DNA from 3 places in the Mycolicibacterium lutetiense genome. Region 1 is predicted to be linked to each of the others. Evidence: predicted binding sites of a transcription regulator. Region 1 holds the regulator's gene; each other region holds the start of a gene.
The links. The regulator LexA, encoded in region 1, represses DNA repair genes until DNA is damaged. The targets are predictions, from matches to a motif close to CGAACANNTGTTCG.

Region 1 (4,014 bases):
CCCGAAGACGAGGCCACCGGTGCCGCGGCGGCACGGTTGACGGACTACCTGAGCCGGGATCTGACGATCATCCAGGGGAAGGGTTCGGTGATCGAGACCCGTTGGAGTCCGGAGGGCTGGGTTCGTCTCGCCGGCCACGTCGTCAACGACGGCACCACCCGACTGGATTGATCTACGCCTCGGCGCCGCGATGCGCCCGCAGCGCCTCGATCTCACGTTCGAAGTCCTCAGCCGACGAGAACGACCGGTACACCGAGGCGAATCTCAAGTAGGCGACTTCGTCCAGTTCGCGCAGCGGTCCGAGAATGGCCAGACCGACCTCGTTGCTGGGGATCTCTGGCGTGCCCAGACCACGGACAGCGTCCTCGACCTTCTGCGCCAAAACATTGAGTGCATCGTCGTCGACCTGCCTGCCCTGACAGGACCGGCGCACGCCGCGGATGACTTTCTCCCGACTGAAGGGCTCGGTCACGCCGCTGCGCTTCACCACAGCCAGCACCGCGGTCTCCACGGTGGTGAACCGGCGTCCGCACTCCGGGCATGATCGCCGGCGCCGGATGGCCTGGCCCTCGTCGGCCTCGCGGGAATCGACCACACGCGAATCAGGATGACGGCAGAACGGACAATGCATTACCGCTCCTTCGTCATGCCGCCGGACAACTAGTTCGAGCGTCCTTGAGCGTACCCGCGATGCCCACGGCAGACTCACCGCCGGGTCCAGTGGCATGTAGGTGCTCACTCCGGTGCCGGCCAGTGTGGCTGCCGGCCAGGACGATTCAGCAGACATTGCGCTGCTCAGCCAACCGGCGCGAGCAACGTCTGCCCGGGGTCGACTGCCGCGGATGCGAGTTGGTTGAGGTCACGAATCTGCTCGACGACCCGGGACACCGGGGCATCCGGGGCGACGCGGCGCGCCACCTGCTGCAGCGTCTCCCCCGATTTCACCTGCACCACCGCAAGCTCGGTCGGCTCAGGGCTTTCCATCCCCATCACCCCACCGAACTGGGCCACGAGGCCCAGCCACACCGTGATACCGGCGGCGACCAGGGCCAGCAACACCGTGGTCACCGGCGTGACGGGCCGGCTGCGATGGGATGCACGCGACATCAGCACTCCGGTTCCGCGGTAGCGGACCGCGCCGGCCGCGGGGCGGACCGGGGCCGGCCGCTGCACCCGGCGCACCGGCCTGGCCGCACCGGTACCGAAGGTGGCGCTGCCCCTGGTGCCGGCACCACCCCGAACCCGGGCGCGTTGCGGCGGGGACTGCGGCACGGCCCGAGCCGCGCGGGAACGGCTATCGGCGGGGATATCGATGATCGCCATCTGACTGCCTTTCGGTGGGACGGTTTCGCTCTTGTGTTCGAACATACTCGCTCAGATGTTCGATTGATAGAACATGTGATCGAACTGTTGCCAAACGATAGAACAGGGCACCGACAACCTCGGGCCACCGACCCCTCACGCGACCCGCAACCCGCCGCCACGCGCCCCACCAGCAGACACGCCCGCAACACGCGTCGAACACATGTTTGATTAATGTTCGACCAACGACTACATTCGCCCCATGAGCGACGACCGCAGCAGGGACGGAAACACCGACAGCCCGGCCGGATCGGACGGCGCGGGTCCACGCCGGGCCGAAGGCGGCCTCACCGACCGGCAGCGCACCATTCTCGACGTGATCCGCGCGTCGGTGAACAGTCGCGGCTACCCGCCGAGCATCCGCGAGATCGGCGATGCGGTCGGTTTGACCTCGACCTCGTCGGTCGCCCATCAGTTGCGCACCCTGGAACGCAAGGGCTACCTGCGTAGGGATCCCAACCGGCCACGCGCAGTCGACGTGCGCGCCTCCAACGATCCGACGGCCGCCGCGCTGGTGTCCACCGATGTGGCCGGGTCCGACGCACTACCCGAACCGACCTTCGTGCCGGTACTCGGACGTATCGCCGCCGGCGGCCCCATCCTGGCCGAGCAGGCCGTCGAGGACGTCTTCCCGTTACCCCGCGAACTGGTCGGCGAAGGGTCGCTGTTCATGCTCAAGGTCGTCGGCGACTCGATGGTCGATGCCGCCATCTGCGACGGTGACTGGGTGGTGGTACGCCAGCAGAGTGTGGCCGACAACGGAGACATCGTGGCAGCCATGATCGACGGCGAAGCGACCGTCAAGACGTTCAAGCGGACCCGCGGTCAGGTCTGGCTGATGCCGCACAACCCGGCATACGACCCGATCCCGGGCAACGACGCCGCGGTGCTCGGCAAGATTGTCACCGTCATCCGCAAGATCTGACCGGCAGGCAGGCCCGGCGGCACCGACTGGTTGCCGGGCCCTGCCGCTCAGTCCGTGCGCACGAATCCGTTCGTACGGGCGAATTCCTCACTGGCGAACCAGATCTCGGCCACTGCCTCGTCGTACTCGCTGCTGTCTGGCGACCAGTATCGGCCGGACCTGGTGTCCGCCTTGATCGGATAGCCCTCCGGCGCGCGGTTCGGGTCCTCCAACGGTAGGTGGATGGCGGTGGCACTGGGGATCTCGTCGAGTTCGATGGCGGCATGGCGCCCGCTGTGTGCCTCACTGCTGTAGGCCTCACCGCCGTAGGCCTCCGTGTCGGTGATGACGCGGGTGGGCGCGGTGTCCACGTTGTCCTGATCACCCGGCACACCCAGGCCGCTCAGCGCCGCGAAACCCCCGACTTCGCGCACCCCGCCGACCGGGCCGTTGAGTGACCCGGTATCCGTCAGGTCCTCGTCGACGAGCTCCGCTTCGATGTCATCGACGTCGTCGTCCTCGACGACTTCCTCGAAGTCGGCGTCGATGGGCGTATCGAGGTCTTCGTCGTCGAATTCGTCGTCCTCGAAATCGTCATCTTCGTCGTCATAGTCGGATTCGAAGTCGTCATAGTCGTCAAAACCCTGCTCCGGGTCGGCCAGCTGGGCGGAATCCTCCGGCGGTTCCTCGTCCTCGCCTGGCGCCCCGTGACCGCCGGCCGCTCCGTGCGGGGCGGCCCACTGACTGACCGGGATGGCGATATCGGTGGGCTCGTCGTACGGAGACGCCGCACCCGTCGATTGCTCGCCCGCCCCGACGAACCGCGTGGTCGTCGCCTCGCCGCCATAGGCAGCGCTCGGCCCGTAGCCGTCCGCCGCATCGGAGCCGCGATCATCGCGATACTCGTCGCGGTCGTACCCACCCGATCCGTAACGAGCGTCGGAGTACCGGTCCTCGTCATACGACGAATCCCCGGGGCCGCCGGCGTAGTCGTCGTCGAACGGGTCATGGTCGAAGTCGTCGTCGCCACCGGCGCGACGACGGTGCCACAGCGCGGCCCCCACGATCAGCCCGGCGAGCAGCACGACCGGGACCACCGCGATCAGCCACCACCAGCTCCAATGCCAGGAGAACGGCTTCTCGGTGTCCGTACCGGAGGGCTGCGGCCCCGTGGCCGGGGTCTGCCCGAGTCCAGGAACCTGCAGTCCGGTCAATTCGGAGGCGAGTTTCGACGGCTCGGTGGTGAACGTGTTGGTGTCGCGGTCCCACGAGATCGCTCCCCCGCTGAACCGCTGGGTGATGACACTGCCGTCTTCGGTCTGGTCGGCCATGGGGGCGCCCAGTACGCCCTTTGCACCACCGAGCTTCTCCCAGGCCGCGTTCATCGCGCCCCGCACGATCACCGCGCCGTAATCGGGAGTCCAGAAGATGACGGGATTGTCGGCGGCCGCGAACGTGCTGATCCGGCTGTTCGGGCCCAACCCGCCCTCGGATTCGCTGGTGGTCGGGAAGCCCAGATCACCTTCGGGACCGCCGACACTTTCGTACTTCTCGAGCAGCTGACCGGTGATGGCGTTGGCTCCGGTGGCCGGGCTGTAGAAGACCGTGCCGCCGGCGTATTTCTGTCCGAACCCGCCGTCGCCGATCGGATATTGGTCGCCTTCCTTGGCTCCCAGTGGCCCCATCGCGCCACCTGCCTCGCGACGCGCGGCAGCGATCGCCGAAGCGGGATCCGACGGTACGTCCAG
Region 2 (4,014 bases), 780 kb from region 1:
TCGTTGGCGCCAGCCTAACCGTCGGGCGGCGTCGACACGCTCACTACTCTTGGGCCGGTCGACGTCTAATCAGGTCTTAATCGGTGGGATCAGGCAACACCCGCAGGTGCCCGCGTCGGCGGCCGTTGGTCTCGGCGGGACGTGCCTGCGGCGCCATCATCGCGCTGGCGCCCACACCTGCGGAGGGATCGGAGAATCCGGCCACCACCCCGCCGCGGGGAACCGCACCTGCCTGCCCTTCCCGGACCGCGTCGGCCAGTGCCACCAGATCGTCCTCGTCGGGATGGGTGGGCAACGGACCGGCATGACGGACCAACTCCCAGCCTCTGGGCGCGGTGATGCGGCCGGCGTGGCCGACACAAAGGTCCCAGGAGTGGGGTTCAGACACCGTGGCCAGAGGTCCGACTACCGCCGTGGAGTCGGAGTAGACGAAGGTCAACGTCGCCACGGCGTAGTGCGGGCACCCGGGCCGGCAGCAGCGACGGGGAACATTCACGCATCAGAGATTACTTTGGACGATCGCTGTCCGGTGCCGGACACGCGCAGCCGTCGGGTCCAGATCCCGAACCGTTACGATCATCGCCGTGGCTCAGCGCAACCCATGGCGATCGCGTCGCGGCCGCGATATGCGCGGACCGCTGCTTCCGCGCTCGGTTCCCGGCTGGCGTAGCCGTGCCGAGCGGTTCGACATGGCGGTGCTCGAGGCCTATGAGCCGATCGAGCGGCGGTGGGCGTCGCGGATCAAAGATCTCGATGTCGCCGTCGATGAGATACCGCGGATGTCCCCGAAAGATCCCGACAGTGTGCAATGGCCACCCGAGGTCATCGCCGATGGCCCGATCGCGTTGGCGCGGCTGATACCTGCTGGGGTTGACGTCAGAGGAAATGCGACCCGGGCTCGAATTGTCTTGTTCCGCAAGCCCATCGAGCGCCGGGTCAAAGGATCCGATGAGCTAGCAGACCTGCTGCATGAAATCCTGGTGGCCCAAGTGGCCACCTATTTGGGAGTCGAACCGTCAGTCATCGACCCAACGATCGACGACGACTGACGTCAAGCGTCAGATGATGCCGCGTTTGAGCCGGCGACGCTCCCGTTCGGACAATCCTCCCCAGATACCGAAGCGCTCATCGTGCGCGAGCGCGTACTCCAAGCAGGCATCCTTGACTTCGCAGCCCAGGCAGATGCGCTTGGCCTCGCGGGTAGACCCGCCCTTCTCCGGGAAGAACGCCTCCGGGTCGGTCTGCGCGCAGAGCGCACGTTCCTGCCATTGGTCGTCTTCGTCTTCCGGATCCACATCAATGTGTTCGGGAACCGAACTCACCGGGACCAGACTCAGTTGAGGGCGTCCTGCCCCCATCGGTGTCATTCCCGTGTTGATGTGCGGTGCGTTGTCTACCGAGCCGAGTAGCCGATCGTCAAATCGGACCACATGATCGAAATCGCCGCTCTCATAAGACATTTTCCCCCGCCTCCTCACTCGGTCTCATAGATCCTAAGTGGAGCCCCACTATTGCGATGCGCGGTCACTCCATTCGAACAGTTGATCGAATCTCGGTCCGCGACACCGGAATCGGTCACCAACCGGGAAATGACACAACTGTGATTACACACGTGTTAGCTGCCAGGGTCAAGCGCCAGAGCGCGAATTCATACCATCTCGTTATGTCAAATCGGCGCGTCGCGACATCGGCGTGTCCTGCCCGTGACGACGTCGTTTCCATCCGCACGCCCTCAACGCCTAGGGTCGGACGTTGTGAGGATCACCGTTCTGGTCGGCGGCGTCGGAGGCGCCCGGTTTTTGCTGGGAGTACAGCACCTGTTGGGCCTCGGCCAATTCGCGGAGACCGACAGCAAGCATGAACTCACCGCGATCGTGAACGTCGGTGACGACGCCTGGATGCACGGCGTCCGGATCTGCCCGGACCTCGATACCTGCATGTACACGCTGGGCGGCGGTATCGATCCCGTACGTGGCTGGGGCCACCGCGACGAGACCTGGCACGCCAAGGAGGAACTCGCCGCATACGGCGTACAACCCGACTGGTTCGGCCTCGGCGATCGGGACCTCGCCACCCATCTGGTCCGTACCCAGATGCTGCGCGCCGGCTACCCACTGTCACAGGTCACCGAGGCATTGTGTAAGCGCTGGTCACCGGGCGCAAAGTTGCTGCCGGTCACCGACGACCGCAGTGAGACACACGTAGTGATCACCGATCCGGAGGACGGTGCCAAGCGGGCGATCCACTTCCAGGAGTGGTGGGTGCGTTACCGCGCACAGGTGCCCTCGCACAGCTTTGCGTTCGTCGGTGCGGAACAGGCAACCGCCGCGCCGGGCGTCACCGAGGCGATCGCCGAGGCGGACGTGGTGTTGCTGGCGCCGTCAAATCCGGTCGTGAGCATCGGACCGATCCTGCAGATCCCCGGTGTCCGCGGCGCGCTGCGCTCGACCAAGGCGCCGGTGGTCGGCTACTCCCCCATCATCAATGGAAAACCGTTGCGTGGCATGGCAGATGAGTGCCTGTCCATCATCGGGGTGGAATCCACCTCATCGGCCGTCGGTCAGCACTTCGGGGCCCGGTCGGGCACCGGGATCCTGGACGGTTGGCTGGTACACGAAGGCGACCAGGCCGAGATCGAGGGGGTTCGGGTGCGTGCAGTGCCCCTGCTGATGACGGACCCGCCTACGACCGCCGAGATGGTGCGGGCCGGCCTTGATCTCGCAGGCGTTCGGCTGTGACCACCGGGGTGCACACCGAGCACGGATCCGCCGGCCGGGTAGAGATTCTCCCGGTACCGGGGCTTCCCGAGTTCCGTCCCGGAGATGATCTGGCCGCTGCCCTCGCCGAGGCGGCACCATGGTTGCGCGACGGGGATGTGCTGGTCATCACCAGCAAGATCGTGTCCAAGTGCGAAGGCCGCATCGTCACGGCCCCTTCCGATCCCGACGAGCGGGACGCCATGCGGCGCAAACTCATCGACGGCGAGGCGGTTCGCGTACTGGCACGTAAGGGTCGCACCTTCATCACCGAGAACGCCTTCGGACTGGTCCAGGCCGCCGCCGGCGTCGACGGATCCAATGTCGACTCGAACGAGTTGGCACTGCTGCCCATCGATCCCGACAGCAGCGCGCAGGCGTTGCGCGAAGGCCTGCGTGAACGGTTCGGCATCACCGTCGCTGTCGTGATCACCGACACCATGGGCCGTGCCTGGCGAAACGGCCAAGCCGATTTCGCGATCGGCGCATCCGGGCTCACCGTGCTGCACGGTTACGCGGGCGCGTACGACCGGCACGGCAACGAACTACTGGTCACCGAAGTCGCGGTGGCCGACGAGATCGCCGCCGCAGCCGATCTGGTGAAAGGCAAACTCACCGCGATCCCGGTCGCAGTGGTGCGCGGTCTGGAACTGACCGATGACGGGTCGAACGGCCGCACACTGGTCCGCTCCGGTGAGGACGATCTGTTCTGGCTCGGGACCGCCGAGGCAATCCAGATGGGACGCAGCCAAGCCCAGCTACTGCGTCGCTCGGTGCGCAGTTTCTCCGATGAGCCGGTCGATCACGCACTCATCGAAGCCGCCGTCAGCGAGGCGCTCACCGCGCCCGCGCCGCATCACACCCGCCCGGTGCGCTTCGTCTGGCTACAGGACGGTGCCACCCGCGTGCGACTGCTGGACCGGATGAAAGACCAGTGGCGCACCGATCTCACCGGCGACGGCCGAGATCCCGAGTCCGTCGAGCGGCGGGTGAATCGCGGTCAGATCCTGTACGACGCTCCGGAACTGGTGATTCCCTTCATGGTTCCCGACGGAGCCCACAGCTATCCAGACGACGCGCGCACTCAGGCCGAGCACACCATGTTCACCGTTGCCGTAGGCGCGGCCGTGCAGGCCCTCCTGGTGGCGCTGGCGGTGCGTGAGGTGGGCAGCTGCTGGATCGGCTCCACGATCTTCGCCGGCGATCTGGTCCGTTCCGAGCTCGATCTTCCGGCGGATTGGGAGCCCTTGGGAGCCAT
Region 3 (4,014 bases), 920 kb from region 1:
CGTGTTCGCGACCGTCACCGCCGGGGTGGTCACCGGGGTGTTCTACACCGCGGTGAGCCTGCTCTCCGAGAGCGCACTGTTGGATACCATTGCGGCCCTTGGCATCATGATCTGCTGGTACTACGGCATCACGGCGTTTGCGTGTGTCTGGTACTTCCGCCGTGAGCTGTTCGCCAACGCCCACAACGTGGTGTTCAAATTCCTGTTCCCGCTGCTCGGCGGAATCGTGCTGGCCGCGGTGTTCGTCATCTCGATCGGCGAGAGTATGAACCCGGACAATGCCAGCGGCGCCGCGATCGGCGGCATCGGCCTGGTGTTCTACATCGGCTTCGGCGTGCTGATCCTCGGTGCCGTGCTGATGATGATCTGGCGATCTCGCAGCCCCGAGTTCTTCCGGGGCGAGACACTGCGGCACGACACGCCGTCACTCGTCGAGTAACGGCTGCCGAAACGCCGAGTCAGCCGGCCGCGTTGCCGATGCCGGACTTGCCCGGATTGTGGGCAACGTGAAGCGGGTCGAGCAGATCCCACACTGTCGCGACGGCCTGGACCTTGAGGGCGGCGGCCGGGGCCTCCAGGTTGATCACGTCGGCGACGAGGTCGTAGCCGTAGTACACGAACGATCCCGGCGGCGTGGTCTTGATCAGCTCGTTGATGATGGTCTGCCGGGCATCCAGGGCGGCGGCATCGCTGCCGACCGCAGTCTCCAGGTTCGTCGCGATCTTGCCGATCGGGATGACGGCGTTGACCCACGGAACCATCTGGCTGCCCCGGTAGATCTGCTCGGTGGCTTCACGCACCAGGGGATCGAGCTCATTGGGCGAGGCATCCATCAGGGCGTTCCGGAGATCCATGATCGGCTTGGGGATGTCCTTCGGCTCCGGATCGTTGCCGCGGAACGGGTTGGGATCCCATGCCTGGCCATCGTCGGCGGTATCGGCCTGGATCTGCACTGCGCGCGGCGCGACGGTCTCGGTGTCCGGCTTGTCGGCCACTACCGGGGCCGGCTTGGGGGCCGCCGCCTGCTTGGGGGAGAGCAGGCCCTTGAGCTTGGCGACCTCGCCGGCCTCGAACTCTTCGACACTGGGCTTCGGCTTGGTCTTGCCGGCCGTCGGCTTGGCGGGTGTTGCGTCCTGTACGGCCTTGTTGACGCGTGCGGCCGCTTTCTCGATCTTGTCGGCCTGCTTGTCGAGGGTGTCCTTGACGTTGTCCTTGAACGTGGACAAAGGCTTGGGGCGCTTGGTCTCGCCGGCCTTGGTCTCACCGCGTTTGGGTCCGGCCTTGACGCTCGACACACTGCTGGTCGAGTCCTTGGCCGCGCCGTCGGTCGAATCAGCGTGGGCGGTGCCCTGGCCGGCCACGGCGATCGCCGCACCGACGCCCGCCGCCACCGCGACACCGCCGACGTAGCCGATGTACTTCGTTGAGGCCATGCCCGTCCTTCCACCGCAGATTCCCAGACCAGCAGCATCGTAGGGGTCGATGGCGTGGTCGGCATCACGAGGGGACGCACCCCGGTAGGTATCGAACAGATGTTCGATATGCTGGTGTGGTGAGTTGGCATAACGGGCCGCCGAGCTGGTCGGAGATGGAGCGGGTGCTGACCGGCAAGCCGCGCCGCTCCGGCCTGCCGTTGGAGCCCGCGGGCGACGGTGGGGACAGCCCGGCCTGGTCGCGTAAGCGCGGTGCCTATCAGCCGCCGGAACTCGACCGGCCGCGAACGTCGGTCCGTTATGCCGAGCTGCACACGCACAGCGCCTACAGCTTCCTCGACGGCGCGAGCACGCCGGAGGAGTTGGTCGAGGAGGCGGCCCGGCTGAACCTGCGGGCCATCGCGCTGACCGATCACGACGGGCTCTACGGCGTGGTCCGGTTCGCCGAGGCGGCCAGGGAGTTGGACGTGGCCACGGTATTCGGCGCCGAGTTGTCGTTGGGGAATGTTCCCCGCACCGAGGATCCCGATCCGCCCGGCCCGCATCTGCTGGTCCTGGCCCGCGGGCCGGAGGGGTACCGGCGGTTGTCCCGCGAGATCGCCAAGGCGCACCTGGCCGGTGGTGAGAAGGGTAAACCCCGCTACGACTTCGACGGGCTCACCGAGGCCGCCGGTGGGCACTGGCACATCCTCACGGGATGTCGTAAAGGTCATGTCCGCCAGGCGCTTTCAGAAGGTGGTCCGGAAGCTGCGGCCGCCGCGTTGGTCGATCTGGTGGATCGCTTCGGAGCCGACCGGGTCAGTATCGAACTCACCCATCACGGCCATCCGTGTGACGACGAGCGCAATGCTGCCCTGGCCGGGCTGGCTCAGCGGTTCGGGCTACCGGTGGTGGCGACCACCGGCGCGCACTTCGCTGCACCCGACCGGGGTCGGCTGGCCATGGCGATGGCGGCGATCCGGGCCCGTAACTCGATGGACACCGCGGCGGGGTGGCTGGCCCCGCTCGGCGGGTCTCACCTGCGCTCGGGGGAGGAGATGGCCCAGCGGTTCGGCGCCGAGATCGTGATGGCCGCAGCCGATCTCGGTGAGCAGTGCGCCTTCGGGCTGGCACTCATCGCCCCGCAGTTGCCGCCGTTCGACGTTCCGGCCGGGCACACTGAGGACACGTGGTTGCGGCACCTGGTCATGGCAGGCGCGGCCGAGCGGTACGGACCCGCCGGCAACGCAGAAATGGCCTATGCGCAGATCGAACACGAACTGCGGATCATCGAGCAGTTGAAGTTCCCCGGCTATTTCCTGGTGGTGCACGACATCACCCGGTTCTGCCGGGACAGCGACATCCTGTGTCAGGGCAGGGGATCGGCGGCCAACTCGGCGGTCTGCTACGCGCTCAAGGTCACCAACGTCGACCCGGTTGCCAACGGGCTGCTGTTCGAACGGTTCTTGTCCCCGGCCCGCGACGGGCCGCCCGACATCGACATCGACATCGAATCGGACCTGCGCGAGAACGTCATTCAATACGTCTATGAGCGTTACGGTCGTGACTACGCTGCGCAGGTCGCCAACGTCATCACCTACCGCGGCCGCAGTGCCGTCCGCGACATGGCCCGGGCGCTGGGTTTCTCCCAGGGGCAGCAGGACGCCTGGAGCAAGCAGCTCAGCCGGTGGAGCGGTCGCCCCGACTCGCCGGAGGCGGAAGACATCCCGCAACCGGTGATCGAGCTGGCCACCCAGATTGCCAATCTGCCGAGGCATCTCGGCATCCACTCCGGCGGCATGGTGATCTGTGACCGTCCGATCGCCGACGTGTGCCCGGTGGAGTGGGCCCGCATGGCCAACCGTAGCGTGCTGCAGTGGGACAAAGATGATTGTGCGGCAATCGGTTTGGTGAAGTTCGACCTGCTCGGCCTCGGCATGCTCTCGGCGCTGCACTACGCCATCGACCTGCTGGCCGAGCACAAGGGCATCGCCGTCGACCTGGCCAAGCTGGACCTGGCCGAACCGGCGGTCTACGAGATGCTGCAGAAGGCCGACTCGGTCGGGGTGTTCCAAGTGGAGTCCCGGGCGCAGATGGCCACCCTGCCCCGGCTCAAGCCGCGGGAGTTCTACGACCTGGTGGTCGAGGTGGCGCTGATCCGGCCGGGCCCGATCCAGGGTGGTTCGGTACACCCCTATATCCGTCGCCGCAACGGTCTGGAGGAAGTCACCTACGACCATCCGTCGATGGAATCCGCGTTGCGCAAGACGCTGGGCATCCCGTTGTTCCAGGAGCAGCTGATGCAATTGGCGGTCGACTGTGCGGGTTTCACCGCGGCCGAGGCCGACCAACTGCGCCGGGCCATGGGCTCGAAACGTTCCACCGAGAAGATGCGACGGTTACGCAGCCGGTTCTACGCCGGCATGGCCGAGCTTCACGGGATCACCGGCGAGGTGGCCGAGCGGATCTACGAGAAGCTGGAGGCTTTCGCCAATTTCGGCTTCCCGGAGAGTCATTCGTTGAGCTTCGCGTCGCTGGTGTTCTATTCGTCGTGGTTCAAACTGCATCATCCGGCGGCGTTCTGCGCGGCCCTGCTGCGGGC

Region 2: cofD (2-phospho-L-lactate transferase) is a predicted target of LexA. The motif match lies at 1,535-1,548, and genes of this name have one in related genera.
Region 3: JOF57_RS18480 (error-prone DNA polymerase) is a predicted target of LexA. The motif match lies at 1,526-1,539, and genes of this name have one in related genera.

Annotation. Positions count from the first base shown of each region.
Region 1 covers NZ_JAGIOP010000002.1:992,486-996,499, forward strand. Annotated here, with positions in the region: gene JOF57_RS14085 (PhzF family protein) at 1-171, shown strand, start outside; gene nrdR (transcriptional regulator NrdR) at 173-631, opposite strand; gene JOF57_RS14095 (LysM peptidoglycan-binding domain-containing protein) at 796-1,323, opposite strand; gene lexA (transcriptional repressor LexA) at 1,565-2,287, shown strand; gene JOF57_RS14105 (LGFP repeat-containing protein) at 2,335-4,014, opposite strand, start outside.
Region 2 covers NZ_JAGIOP010000002.1:1,770,247-1,774,260, forward strand. Annotated here, with positions in the region: gene JOF57_RS17750 (DUF3499 domain-containing protein) at 77-496, opposite strand; gene JOF57_RS17755 (metallopeptidase family protein) at 627-1,049, shown strand; gene JOF57_RS17760 (WhiB family transcriptional regulator) at 1,059-1,460, opposite strand; gene cofD (2-phospho-L-lactate transferase) at 1,755-2,738, shown strand; gene JOF57_RS17770 (coenzyme F420-0:L-glutamate ligase) at 2,735-4,014, shown strand, end outside.
Region 3 covers NZ_JAGIOP010000002.1:1,910,463-1,914,476, reverse strand. Annotated here, with positions in the region: gene JOF57_RS18490 (APC family permease) at 1-439, shown strand, start outside; gene JOF57_RS18485 (hypothetical protein) at 459-1,433, opposite strand; gene JOF57_RS18480 (error-prone DNA polymerase) at 1,553-4,014, shown strand, end outside.